2 regions of the Bacillus sp. CGMCC 1.16607 genome follow, and region 1 is predicted to be linked to the other one. Evidence: a T-box and tRNA genes for the amino acid it is inferred to sense, from the RefSeq annotation. Region 1 holds a T-box; the other holds one or more tRNA genes.
The links. The T-box of region 1 lies ahead of gltX (glutamate--tRNA ligase). A T-box ahead of a tRNA ligase gene usually reads a tRNA of that ligase, here a tRNA-Glu.
Positions count from the first base shown of each region.

Region 2: it has a tRNA-Glu gene. The T-box ahead of gltX (glutamate--tRNA ligase) is inferred to sense a tRNA for this amino acid. The anticodon was not compared.

Region 1 is NZ_JBHUJX010000023.1:31,296-41,257, forward strand. It holds gene ACFSO7_RS16065 (DUF2231 domain-containing protein) at 1-80, shown strand, start outside; gene gltX (glutamate--tRNA ligase) at 360-2,024, opposite strand; T-box leader at 2,071-2,309, opposite strand; gene ACFSO7_RS16075 (VOC family protein) at 2,551-2,898, opposite strand; gene ACFSO7_RS16080 (hypothetical protein) at 3,252-3,395, opposite strand; partial or broken gene ACFSO7_RS16085 (hypothetical protein) at 3,481-3,585, shown strand; gene ACFSO7_RS16090 (SRPBCC domain-containing protein) at 3,792-4,313, opposite strand; gene ACFSO7_RS16095 (ArsR/SmtB family transcription factor) at 4,338-4,661, opposite strand; gene ACFSO7_RS16100 (hypothetical protein) at 4,931-5,368, opposite strand; gene ACFSO7_RS16105 (VOC family protein) at 6,037-6,459, opposite strand; partial or broken gene ACFSO7_RS16110 (DUF1801 domain-containing protein) at 6,937-7,361, opposite strand; gene ACFSO7_RS16115 (LysM peptidoglycan-binding domain-containing protein) at 8,101-9,962, shown strand, end outside.
Region 2 is NZ_JBHUJX010000003.1:443-4,939, forward strand. It holds tRNA gene ACFSO7_RS00185 (tRNA-Gly) at 1-49, opposite strand, end outside; tRNA gene ACFSO7_RS00190 (tRNA-Pro) at 71-147, opposite strand; tRNA gene ACFSO7_RS00195 (tRNA-Arg) at 154-230, opposite strand; tRNA gene ACFSO7_RS00200 (tRNA-Leu) at 308-393, opposite strand; tRNA gene ACFSO7_RS00205 (tRNA-Leu) at 459-543, opposite strand; tRNA gene ACFSO7_RS00210 (tRNA-Lys) at 560-635, opposite strand; tRNA gene ACFSO7_RS00215 (tRNA-Gln) at 802-876, opposite strand; tRNA gene ACFSO7_RS00220 (tRNA-Asp) at 892-967, opposite strand; tRNA gene ACFSO7_RS00225 (tRNA-Glu) at 1,049-1,120, opposite strand; tRNA gene ACFSO7_RS00230 (tRNA-Ser) at 1,130-1,220, opposite strand; tRNA gene ACFSO7_RS00235 (tRNA-Asn) at 1,225-1,299, opposite strand; gene ACFSO7_RS00240 (SprT family protein) at 1,478-1,951, opposite strand; gene cmpA (cortex morphogenetic protein CmpA) at 2,050-2,163, shown strand; gene ACFSO7_RS00250 (Tex family protein) at 2,212-4,389, opposite strand.

The sequences.
Region 1 (9,962 bases):
GGTTTGGCGGGCAGCTCGTTTACCGACACGCTGCAGGAAGCAATCCAATAAATGAACAGTCTGAATTGGAAAAGTCTTGATAGAAATAGTAATTTTGAGTTAGAAAAAAGAGCCTTGCTACCATTCATTCGTAGCAAAGCTTTTAAAATTTCAATTTAATCCATCTAATTATTCCTGTCTAAATTTAAGGGTCTTGAGAATTCTTTTAGATATATTACGATGAACTTTACCACAGATAGTTGTAAAGACTAGCGGTCGGTTGCAGTTTATTTGAAAGGTCTCACTTTGTAATGAAGTTAAATGACCAGGAAATTGGTTTCCCCAATCACTATTTTGATATGATATTTAGTTGATTTCGACTAAATGGAATCACCTAGGAAATTCTGCATTCTCGTAAGAACCCTTTTTTCACCCATTACTTTCATCATTTCAAACAAATCAGGTGTATTAGTTCTGTTGGTTAGAACGACCCTAATGATCATCGCTACATCACCAACATGTCCTTTGTAATGGTTAGGATTAGCTTTATATTGCTTCATTTCCTTTGCAAAGCCGAGTTCCCCAGCAAGTTCTTTTATTTCATCGAACCAAGCTTCCTTTTCATTATTAAACTTATAAGTTTTGCTAAAACCTAATACAATGTCTTTCGCAACATTAAAACTTACATTTGTAGGTAACTTATAGCCACTCATTACATCCTTTTCAAACAATTCGTCATAAAAGAAAGCAATCATCGACTTCACATCTGACCACTTTGAATAATCTTTTCTTGGTTTCTCAATGATTCGACCTATATTTAAAATGTTTACAGTGTATTCCTGATTCCTGTCAATTAAAGTATAAAGCTCAGAATCAAATTCCTTTGCCCAAGTGTATAAAGGGTCAAATACTTGTTTACCTGTAAGCTTTGAGATAACATCCTTGCTGACATCATTAAGTTTATTCATGTCAAATAAGGCACCACTGGCATTCATTTTATTAGTATTGATAAAAAAGTCTTTAAATGATTTATGAGGATTTGCCATCCTCCATTCTTCAAAGTCAGAATTAATGAGATTCATGAAGTATTCATTTATAGCTATTCCTGGGTATCCTTGTTCTTTGTAATACTCAGCGGTACCATCCAGATCCTTACGCTTACTAAATTTCCGTTTAGAAGCTCCGACTTGCTTCATTATTGGAGCAATATGTCCGTATTTCGGTATGCTAAAACCTAAGGTTTCAAACAACTGAATATGAATAGGCACGGATGAAAGCCATTCATCGCCCCTAATAACATGGGTCGTACCCATCAGAAAATCATCTATGGCATGAGCGAAGTGATAAGTTGGTAAACCATCTGTTTTCATAATTACTATATCTTGATCATTTTCAGGTAACTCTATCGGACCTTTCACCAAATCATGGTACGTTATTCTCCTATCAGATGTACCTGAAGATCTAAGTCTAATAACAAACGGTTTACCATTTAAAATCTCTTCATTGGCTTTCTGGACAGTTATATCTCGATGTTTAGCCCACTGACCATAGTATCCTGTTGTTACTTTTAAATCCTGCTGGCTTTTTCTTATCTTTTGTAAATCGTTTGCATCGCAGAAGCATGGATATGCTAATCCATTCAGTACTAAATGTTTAATAAAAACCTTATAGATTTGTGTTCGTATGCTTTGTTTATAAGGTCCATAGGTACCCTTATCGTCGCCTGAGAGCTGTGGTCCTTCATCAAAATGAATCCCAAAGTATGACAATGAATTTATAATGTTCTCGAGGCTGCCTTTTACTTCGCGTTTTTTGTCTGTGTCTTCAATACGTAGGAAAAAGACTCCATTACTTTGGTGGGCTAATCTTTCCGAAATTAACGTTGCGTATAGCCCCCCTATGTTTAGTGAACCCGTTGGGCTCGGTGCAAATCGTGTTACCATAGCAGATGAGGACAAATTTCTTGGCGGATATAAGGAAAAAATATCAACCGGTAATTGTCTTACATCCGGAAATAAAAGTTCCGCCATATTCTCATTTGACATTGTCATACCCTCCTAAAAGTTCAAAATAAAAAGCCCTTCGTCCTTTATAAAGGACGAAAGGCTTGCTTCCGCGTTACCACCTAAATTGGTTAAAAACCCGCTCATTATGCAGCAATTCATTATATTGCTACACATTTCTATAACGGGAAATCCCCGGTAGACCTACTCCAATTTTTTGGTCTACTGCTCCAAGGCTTCTTTCATTAAGCTCGAATACCCAATCTCAGCAGCATGGGCTCTCTTTCATTCGAGTGATTAATTACTCTTCCTCTTCACTACATTTTACATTATGTGGATATAAATATTCATATATTAAGAGATAATACCTATTTTGTCAACAATCTAATTCGTACTTTAAGAACAACATTTTTTTTAACGCTCTATAGTCGGGAAACTACTTGATTACCTGAGCAATAAAAGAAGAAATTCCTCCTACTAAGGCTTTATTTGAAGAGTCTGTTATGAGTACATTCAAAAAATGAGCGACACCTAAGCATCTGTTTAATAACAAATGCATCACAACTCGCTATTTTTCCCAAAGCTCGACCAGACGACCTTCAGGATCTTTAATCCAAATAAACTTTCCATATTCACTCATCTCTTCTTTCTTTTCAAGCGGCACACCAATTTGTTCAAGATGCTCAATCATCTCGTCTAGATTATGTACTTGGAAATTTAACATCACTTGTTGTTCTGTTGGAAAATAACTGTCATTCTCGGTAAAGAATGAAAAGATAGTCTCATTTCCTAATTGAGGTTTTATTATAGTTCCATTCCAATTATTTATATCAATTTTCAACACTTCACTGTACCATTTTTTCACAACATCAAGATTTTTTGTTCTCCAAAATATTCCACCGAAACCTTTAATCATCATATCTATCTCCTTCTACTGTAATTTTGTTTTTCGACTATTGTTACGTTTCCTTTTCACAAATCTGATCTCTTAGCTGATCTTGTATTTATTATATTTTATAGTTTGGGTTGTTCATAATTTCGTTAATCAATTTCAAGATATCCTCATTTTTGTTATTACTTGTATCTATAATATGTTTCTTATCTATTCCCGAATCTAAAAAACTCATTAAGTAACAATTGACATCGCTCACCCATTCTATCCTCCGGCTTTCTCATATTATCCCTATTGATCAATGTTTCAATATCAGTCAAAAAACCACATATTTTACTTCTACATTCATTAACATGCATATGGCTTATGTAATCACCTTAAATATAAGCACTCTTTGGTAGCTTTTGAACAAGTTGTTTTGAAGTTGTTGATTTACCAACTCCTGCTGGACCCGACAATAGATATACCGTGCTGTTTTCGACTTTCTCCACTTTGTTCAATCCTCGAGGTTCATTTTTCATTTTCTCCCCCAAATTTTACGCCTTTGATAAAAACTCGTTTGAGTCTCTATTTTAAAACGCTTATTTTTCAAATTATTTCAATCTAATTATCCCAGAAAAGTCCACTGTTATTAGTGCCCATGCAACAAGTACAAAAGTGGGCGACATCTCCGAAACGATGGCTATTAAGCAGCTGTTTGGTAAACAAGCTTAACAGATTCCAGTAACAGCTAATTTAGTGGTTTTATAAAGTCCCTATTAATTTGTTTGATAACTTTAATGCTTCTTTTCTATATGTTGCTCGTCCAGATATTAATACCTCGTCAGATAGTATAAATGGATATAGTTAGTGGATAAGAAAAGCTCGCTCCAAAATTTATATTGAAGCGAGCTTAAAAATTATTCTTGTTTTCTGATTTACTGAAGTTCGACCAAAAGATCATCGAGGCGTTCATATTGTGAAGCAGTGCCTTCAGTTACACCCATTTCCATTACCTGCTGTAGCCCCTCAACTGTTGCGTATTCAGAACGCATGATAAGTTTTGTCTTACCATCTTGTTCAATAAACGACATCGTTACTACTGTCGTAGGCATCCCCTCAATGGTGTTGCCATCTTTATCGGAAAATACATCGGTTAAGATAATCTTTTCCGGAACTTTAATCTCATTATAGATAGCTTTACCCCAAGCTTCATAGCCATAAAAGTCTCCTTGATTCTTATCTATGCACCGCATGCAATAATGCCATACACCGTTAGGCTTAAACTCAAACGTAAGATTTTCTGTCTGCCAGCCTTTCGGGCCCCACCAGTTCGCTAAATGCTGAGGCTCAGAAAAAGCCTTAAAAACCAGTTCTCTTGGTGCATTGAAAATCCGCTCCATGACAAGAACTTTCCCTTCAGTAGTTACTATCAACTTGTTTGTTATATTATTTTCCATCCTATTTACCTCCTAATGATATTTTTAATTTTCTTCTTTTTTTAGCATTTTTTCTAAATAATCATCTAGACGATCAAATCTTTCTTCCCATATGTGGCGATAGGTTTCCAACCATGCATCCATATCTTTAAAAGGGGCTGCTCTTAATTGATAGATTCTACGGTTGGCATCTACTTGTGCTTCAACAATTCCAGCGTCGCTGAGAACACGAAGATGTTTGGATGCTTGCGGTTGACGAATTTGTAAACGATTAGCAATTTCACCAACAGTTAATGGGTTCTTCTTCAAAATCTCAACAATCTGTAAGCGGGTAGGTTCGGCAAGAGCGTTCAATGTTGTAATTTCCATTAATATGATTTCACTCCTATCTATAAACAACTAGTGTATATATAAATTTGCCTCCTATTAACTTTTGTTATGTTTAGTGTTAATGCCTCCCTACTTAATATAACAACAATATACCCCACAAGGAATATTCCTGTCAAGGAATATTTGTGAATTTCAAAAACTACAACTGTAACAACATTTATTTACTCATCCAATCCCATTAATATATATTCTCTTTTTGCAGTGGCCTCAATGTCATTATTCTTAACAAGTGGTGAAATCCGTATCTGTTATTCTTTTGGGGTTAATTGTTCAAAATATTCATATAATTTATTATACAATAGTGGATCCGTAATGTAGGATTTCCCTCCAATTACAGAAAGTTTACCTTGATGATTAATCGCCACATAATTAGACGTCTTTTTACCTTTTTCATCAACAAGAATAACAAAAAAACTCAAGGCTTCTGCTTGATTAAATATATTAGTATCAAAAGTTCTACGTAATCGTTTTGAATTTAGTATTTGAGAAAACTCTTTAATCTTTTTTAGATCTGATATTTTCTCACTATAATCATATCTTTCGCCAAGTTTAAAGTAAGTTCCAAAAGTGATTGACTCTATTTTTTCACCCTCTGAAAGTATATTAAAAGCATTTTTGGGAATCAAAATGTATACTAGACTACAAGCAACTAAAATTGCAATAATTGTAATATATCTTTTTCTCATCATCTAACACCTCATTGTTTCCTCAACCTTGTCAGCTTCAAACACATTTAGATGATAGGTCATATTTTTCTCCTTTTTAGTAATTTTAACATAAAATTCCATTTTCGGAATATCTCAATAATAAAAAAGACCGTCAAGTGACGATCCCCATTGTTATTTAAGCACAACGCTACCTATTTACTTATTTGGGACAATCCCACATCTTGTACTTAAAAAGATTAAAAAGCCTCTCATTTAGGAATGCAAATAATTTAAAATTACAAAGTCCATATCAACTCCTGACGGAACTAAACAATTATTCTACATCTTCTAATAATTACCTTTTAAATAACTAATTTTGCTGTTATATCTGTTTATTCGTCAAACTTTTTGAAGTGTGGAAAAGATACAACCACATCATAAAACAATTAAAGAGATTCAGGGGGAATAATAGTAGCTCCCCAATATGCAAGACAAATTCTGGTCTCTCATATGAATGGAAGTAACTCTTTATTATTTTTATAGATTCTAAAAGATTTTGAGTGAGTTCATCATCAACCGAAATATATTTATGTTCATTCGGGGTACAGTAACTATAATCTTTTCGAATGATTTTGTAAGAAAAAGGAGCCATCAAAAAACGACTTTGTCATTCGTACAAAAGCATTTTTATACTATTATCGTATGTACTAACCTTGATATCCTTCAGTGTAAATTTGGAAGGTTACACCGAATTTATCTTTAATCACCCCGTAAGCAGGACTAAAACCCGTTTCTGATATTGGCATTTCAACTTGTCCGCCATCCTGTAAAGACACAAAAATTTGGCGAGCTTTGTCTGGATTATCAAACGTGATACAAATGGTCACCAGGTTTCCTTCTTGAGCTGGTTGACCTGGGAATGTATCTGAAAACATAATTACTGACTCTCCAACTCTTATCGTAGCGTGTGAAACAAGGTCTTTTGCATCCTCAGGGAAAGGAAAATCTGGGGTAGTAGGCATTTCACCAAATGTAATAACTCCTAAATTTTCGGCATGAAATACCTTTTCGTAAAATCTAATTGCTTCTCTTGCATTTCCATTCAACTGTAAATAAGGAATAAATTGCATTTTTTCAGATCCTCTCTAATTTTTTTGGGAGTATGTACTCCAAATATTATTATAACCAACAAAATCGTGAGTCATATAAAATTCTGATAATTTTAATTGTTTCATGACAGCATACCCTGGGTAATTTTTATCACATTCAAGTATGTTCTACGGTTTTAACATCAATTTTTTATTTCTAATATTAAAAGAAAATGGTCACTCAATATAATAAACTTATTACCATCAGCTATGTTAAATAGGGCTACATGGTCTAAAACAAACAGTAATCCAAATGTGCTATTGATATTTAAAGAGGGGACACTCGGTTTTTGTTACCGGTTATGATGAAAACTATATTTACTTTAACGACCCTATGACTGTTGAAGTGAAGAAAGCACCAATAAACGATCTTCGCAAGGCTTGGATACAGATGGGGAAACAAACAATTACAGTACAAAAAATCAGTAGAACATGGGATTTAGAACAATAGCAATATTTCTAGTCGTTCGGATAAAGAATCTGATATGCTTCTACTGTATGTATAATTAAATCCTTTAAAACATTGGTATCGATATCAGCTAATTTATATTAACATAAATACAAGCCTTACTCTTCGTGTGTTTACCAAAGCCTTCTAATAATTTTTCTCTTTCCTCACTTTCATAGGCCAAATAAAGACTAATTTTCGCCTTTCTTGGTGAAAAACCCACTAAAGGCGCATCCCCTTCGTGTCCTGTTTCATACTTATAGTGATAGCTTCCAAAGCCTATAATACTAGGACCCCACATTTTTGCGTCGTAACCAGATACCTCTTCAAAAATTTCTAATAACTGATAGGCATCTGCCTTCTTCTTCTCATTTTCCACATTTTCAATAAATTCAATTACACTATTATCGGTTTCTTTCATCTTCGGTTCATACATATATGTACTCTCCTATTCTCTGAGTAAATACTAGTTTACATTATTGTCATTATTATTAAATTCTAAAATAAGAGTCCAATTTCCTGCAAAAAAGAATAATCTTTAAAAAAAGTTAAAATAAGGTACTATTCCAAGCTACTACTGTTGTAATTATGAAATTTTACGTGTCCCTATTGCACGATAATAACCTGGATTGTTAGAATCTTTCTCAAAACTAGAGACCCACCCTTTATCTTTAAAATATTGTAAAAATAATTCATATTCATTTGTAATTTTTTATCTTAGGTTTTTTTCCTTGAAATAATCCTACGAATAATTGTAAACCTTTACTTGATAAGTATTCCTTAATTTCATCAATACTTAGTTTACTCTTTACAACTGTTCGTCATTATCATAATAGTAAATGTTATTATCAAACATATAGATAGACCCTACATCTAGTTTTATTATTAACTGCTTCTCGGTCCCATCCATTCACATTCTATATAAGTAATAATTTCCATTATTATTTGAATAATATATCCAATCGCTATTAACGTTCGATACTTCATAAAACATCGATCCCTGTACTATTGACAACCTCTTTTATGGGGTCCTCTCCAAAAGCGATTTCCCCTTACCTTATTTTATTTTTTAAGCGCACTATAAAAGTCCCATTTATTTTTATAGGCAAGTATCTATGCCTTCTTCAAAATGGACACATACACTAGTTACGAAACAATTCGAGGAGGAGATAAACATGCATAGATTAAATGGTATGTTATACAGAGGTTATCCTGGTATAGGTTTCGGAGGTTACCCCGTTATGGGATACAGCTATTCCCCTATAATAGGTTCCGTAGGTTACCGAATGAGATACGACGGTTCCCCTATAATGGGTTTCGGAGGTTACAGAATGGGATATGGCGGATACCAACCTGCATCTAGATTGATTGAGGTTTCTTCATTTAATCTCTCTTCCCCTACCGTTGCCTACCAAGGCAGCAGTGTTCCTGGCTACACAACAATTGAGTTGCATACCAGTGTCCCAACACGCGGGTATCTACTTGTCTTTGGAAATGGCGTACAAACAAAAATTAATTTATCGAATGTGGCCTATAAAACTGTACACAAAGTGGATTGGGTACCATGGGATGATACGAAAAAAGCACCTCTTCCTGCAAGTATATACCAAATCTCGGGTTATCTCACGGACCAGCAATACAATCAAATACAAGGGTATCCGCTTGGGAAGCTCACAGTTGTCTCGGAATCAAGTCCAAAGCCATTAATTGATGCCGTTTCTCCAATTCCAGCAGTGTTTTCACCTAAGTACGGACAAACACAAACACAATCGGTCCAAATTCCATTCAATTTAAACCGTCCTGCTATAGTTCAGCTGACAATCCGTAATAGTAACGGGGATGAAATATATACCGGCAGCAAAGAAACCTTATCTCCTGGAAGCCATACTGTAAGCTGGAATGGAACAGATAAAACAGGAAGGATTGTTATGGACGGTAGTTATGAGATTGTTTTTAAAACAATCGAAACAGCCTATAACTATCCTTCCACAACACCGTTAAACTTGCGAGCTGGCACGATTACAATTAAAGACGCCGATTATTATATTCCGGTATCAAGATTACAAGAAATTGTAACAGATGCTTCCTTCCAATCGCTTTTCTTTTCTCCTGATGGAGATGGAGTAAACGATAAGGTCACTGGACAATTTACACTTGCAGTACCTTCGAAATTATCCATTTATATCGCAAATGCTGCCGGAGCAAATGCCTCTTTAGTAGTAAGTGAACAAACATATGGAGCTGGCACTCATACGTTTGAATGGGATGGCTCAGATATCTATGGAGGAAAAGTACCAAACGGAAGCTACTTTATCAAGTTCAATGTGATAGAAGGCTCAAATAACGGCTATATTACGTTTCCAAACGCTGTGAAAGTGCAAAACATGTACGAAATCAAACCTCTGCAGCCTGAAAAAAGAGTACGCGTCATCAGCGAAACAGCAAAAATGAGCGTTGATCCTGCAGGTCAAGGTTATACTGCTATAAAAGGCGATACATTCCCCCTTATGTCGGAAACGATAGAGAATGGAAAATACACCGTTCTTGTTAAAGAAGGGGTCACAGGAACAATCAATGTGAATGATGTTGAACTTGTCACTGAACCGTCTTCGGCAAAGCTAACAACTGATTATATAGTCGTTAGTGGAGATACCTTATGGAAAATTGCATCCAAGTTCAAAACGACCAGCTCTGAAATTGTAACTTTGAACAACCTGGATCCAAACAAATATCTATATGTAGGACAGAAATTAAAAGTCCCTGCGCCTGCATCTCAATCTGAACAACAAGCAGGAACCACTTATACTGTTGTATCCGGTGATACGCTTTGGAAAATTTCTCAAAAGTTCGGTGTAACTGCACAAGCAATTGTCGATGCCAATAAACTGAATACATCTGCGTACCTTTATGTTGGCCAAAAGCTGATTATTCCGGGAGTAGCGCAGCCCGAATTGCCAGCGGTAACCACTTATACTGTTATATCCGGTGATACGCTTTGGAAAATTGCTCAAAAGTTCGGCGTAACTGCACAAGCAAT
Region 2 (4,497 bases), on a different contig from region 1:
CACAACATCAGCTTGGAAGGCTGAGGTTTTACCACTAAACTACACCCGCATTATAAAGTTTAAATTCTACTGGTCGGGAAGACAGGATTCGAACCTGCGACCCCTTGGTCCCAAACCAAGTGCTCTACCAAGCTGAGCTACTTCCCGATTAAATGGCGCGCCCGAAAGGAGTCGAACCCATAACCTTCTGATCCGTAGTCAGACACTCTATCCAATTGAGCTACGGGCGCATATTCTCTAAAAGCGACTTAATCATAATAACATTTTTAAGTTGTGAATGTCAACATGTTTTTTATTTTATTTTTTTTGGTGCGGCCGAGAGGACTTGAACCTCCACGGGGTTGCCCCCACTAGGCCCTCAACCTAGCGCGTCTGCCATTCCGCCACGACCGCATTTTATAAAATAAGAACATTTATTATGATAACAAATTAATGATCAATTTACAAGTGTTAATAATTGGTGCGGGTGAAGGGAGTCGAACCCCCACGCCTTGCGGCGCCAGATCCTAAGTCTGGTGCGTCTGCCAATTCCGCCACACCCGCATTATTTTTTAAAAAATGGTGAGCCATGAAGGACTCGAACCTTCGACCCTCTGATTAAAAGTCAGATGCTCTACCAACTGAGCTAATGGCTCGTAATAATATTACTGCTGAATAAAGTTTACTTCTCGTATTCGGGCATCTAAGATGTCCCCGCCTCAGGTAGTAATCCAAGAAGCGGCTCGGCGTGTACAACTCGTAGCATATTCATCGTTGAATCGCTCGTTGCTCTACCAACTGAGCTAATGGCTCGTAATAAAATGGCTGGGCTAGCTGGATTTGAACCAACGCATGTCGCAGTCAAAGTGCGATGCCTTACCGCTTGGCTATAGCCCAATAATAAGATATAAATGGCGGTCCCGACGGGAATCGAACCCGCGATCTCCTGCGTGACAGGCAGGCATGTTAACCGCTACACCACGGGACCTAGAGAAATTTCAGCGACTCGTTAGATATCTAAGAGTCGCTGAGTTATTTTGTTACAAGAACAAAATTTAAAACTTTTGTATGACCCATACGGGATTCGAACCCGTGTTACCGCCGTGAAAGGGCGGTGTCTTAACCGCTTGACCAATGGGCCATAATGATATGGCGGAGAAGGAGGGATTTGAACCCTCGCGCCGGTTACCCGACCTACACCCTTAGCAGGGGCGCCTCTTCAGCCTCTTGAGTACTTCCCCATAATGGCTCCGCAGGTAGGACTCGAACCTACGACCGTTCGGTTAACAGCCGAATGCTCTACCACTGAGCTACTGCGGAATAATTCTAGCTTTGTCGAAAAATACTTTGCTTCCCGTTATCGACTCTTTATATTATAAGAACGACTTTCTTGAATGTCAATAAGTAAAAATCATCCTTTACATTCACTCAAAATAAAACATTTACTATCAAGAGTCTACTTCAAAAAAGTTAACGGAATCTGAGTTTAACAGGTAAACTATTTGTTTGTCAACACCGTTACTTTTTTTAACTTCCCCTTACATTTTCCACATACATATTTTTGAATATTCACAGCTCTTTTCCTTTTAAAAACGAGAGAACATCTTGAACAAGAATAGACATAAACTTTTAGACTTCGATTTGTTTCCGGACGATCAGGAAGCTGCCCACAAAATCGGGGTGCACCAACCTGCAACATCAAATTCTTAAAATCTTTGTCTTGATGCATATAGCCCTTCTTTTCTAAATGAAGATGATAGTGACAAAGTTCATGTTTGATGATTCCAATTAGTTCCTGTTCACCTAACTGCTCATAATATCTTTTATTTATTTCGATATTGTGAGTTTGCAAAAGATACCTTCCACCCGTTGTTTTTAACCTTGAATTAAATACGGCTAGATGACGAAACGGCTTTTGAAAAAACTGAAGTGAGATTTTTTCAACTAATGATTGTAATTCCTCATCGGTCATACCGTTTCCTCCCTTTAACATGAACATGACAAACTATTATAGCATAGAATTAAGGTACCAATTTGTTTTTTGTTCTTAGTTAAGGAGGGTTCCTCTTCATGCCTACGTGGTTTCAAAAACAGATAAAAAAAGCTTTTCTTGAAAAAAATCGATACCAAATAAAACTATTAAATCAATGCTGGTTTTTTTACAGAAAAAAGAATAGTTCTTAATATTAAAAACAGTGGGGTTAATTCGTCCCCACTGTTAAATATTTTACTTTATTCATTCGGAGCTAACATGGTTAATGATACTCGTCCCTTTTGCTTATCTACCGAATCTACCCATACAGTAACGATATCGCCTACAGAGACTATGTCTAAAGGGTGCTTAACAAATCGTTTCGTTAATTTGGAGATATGGACAAGACCATCTTGTTTTACACCGATGTCTACAAATGCACCAAAATCTACGACATTTCGCACTGTACCTTGTAACTCCATCCCTTGTTTTAAATCGTCCAGTTGCAGGACGTCCTTTTTTAATAAAGGCGTTGGTAATTCATCACGCGGATCGCGTTCAGGTCTGACTAGAGCATCAATAATATCCTTTAAAGTAAGCTCTCCAATCGAAAGCTCGGATGACACAGACTTTAAGTCTATCAATTGTAAAGCATCTCGCAGCTTCTCTGTCCCCAAATCCTTTGTCGTAAAACCATACTTTTTCAACAATTCTTTGACTACACTGTAATTTTCAGGATGAATTCCTGTTCGGTCAAGCGGTTCCTTTCCATCAATAACGCGTAAAAACCCAATTGCTTGTTCATATGTTTTTGCCCCGAGACGAGGAATTTTCTTTAATTGATCCCGCTTTACGAACTTGCCTTCCTCTTCACGCTTTTTCACAATATTATTGGCGACCGTTTTCGACAGTCCCGCTACATATTGTAATAAGGAAGAAGAAGCCGTATTAACATTTACCCCAACCTGGTTAACCGCTGTTTCTACTACAAAGGTTAAGGAATCCGATAATTTCTTTTGAGATACATCGTGCTGATACTGACCGACCCCAACGGATTTCGGATCAATTTTCACTAATTCCGCTAATGGGTCCTGTAATCTTCGTGCAATGGAAACCGCACTTCGTTCTTCGACCTTAAAGTCCGGAAACTCTTCCCTAGCTAGATCAGATGCAGAATACACACTTGCTCCCGCTTCATTGACAATTAAGTAGTATACTTCTTTCTTTACCTCTTTTAATAATTCTGCAATAAATTGTTCTGTTTCTCTTGAGGCCGTCCCGTTTCCGATTGCAACCATTTCGACATCAAATTCCTTAATAATGTCTAAAGTTTTTTGTTTCGCTGCTTCTGTTTTCGAAACTGGAGGATGCGGATAAATCACATCAATTTTAAGAACCTTCCCAGTATCATCTACAACTGCCAGTTTGCATCCTGTACGGTATGCTGGGTCAACTCCAAGAACAATCTTTCCTTTTAATGGTGGTTGCAATAATAGCTTCCTTAAATTTTCAGAAAAAATATGGATAGCTTGTCCTTCTGCTTTTTCTGTTAGTTCATTTCGAATTTCTCTCTCAATAGAAGGTTGAATCAAGCGCTTATAACTATCTTCAATCGCTTCAATTACTATTTTTGCTGAAATGGAATTAAAATCTTTCGTCCATTTTTTCGATAAAAAGTTTAATACAGATTCTAGCGGTGGTTTAACCAATACTCTTAATACTTCCTCTTTTTCACCTCGGTTTAAAGCTAGGACACGGTGAGGGACTATTTTAGAAATCGGCTCTTCATATTGGTAATACATTTCGTAAATTTTCTTTTCATCCTTCTCTACATCTTTCACATTTGTTTCAATGGAACCATTTTTAAATGTTTCATGACGAATCCACTTACGACTGTCTGCATCGTCAGATATCCATTCTGCGATGATATCCTTCGCTCCTCCAAGAGCCTCTTCAAGACTCGTAACTTCATTTTCGGTCGAAATATATTCTTGTGCCTTTTCTTCTACATTACCTGAGGAAGGAAATGTCATCAGCCATTCTGCCAGTGGTTCTAATCCTTTTTCTTTAGCAATCGTTGCTCGAGTTCGCTTCTTCTGTTTATATGGACGATAAAGATCTTCCACTTCCTGTAACTTCGTCGCTTTAACGATTTGTTTATGTAGTTCATCTGTCAGTTTTCCTTGTTCGCCAATGATTCTTACAACTTCTTCTTTTCGTTGTTCAAGGTTCTGTATGTACTGCCATCTTTCGCTTATATCACGGATCTGAACCTCATCTAGCGCACCAGTTGCCTCTTTACGGTAACGTGCTATAAAAGGAACTGTGTTACCATCCTCTAATAAGTCAATCACATTATTTACTTGTTTCAATGATAGGCTTTGTTCATTCGCAATCTGCTTTAGTAATAGTTCTTTCTTCTCAATGGTTTGTTCCAATTTTCCAAACCTCCAACTCTTTTAAAAACTGTACTTTATCATTGTACCAAAAAATGGGTGAAAATTAAAAAGACAAGCCAATTTGCCTGTCTTTTGCAGATACACCAG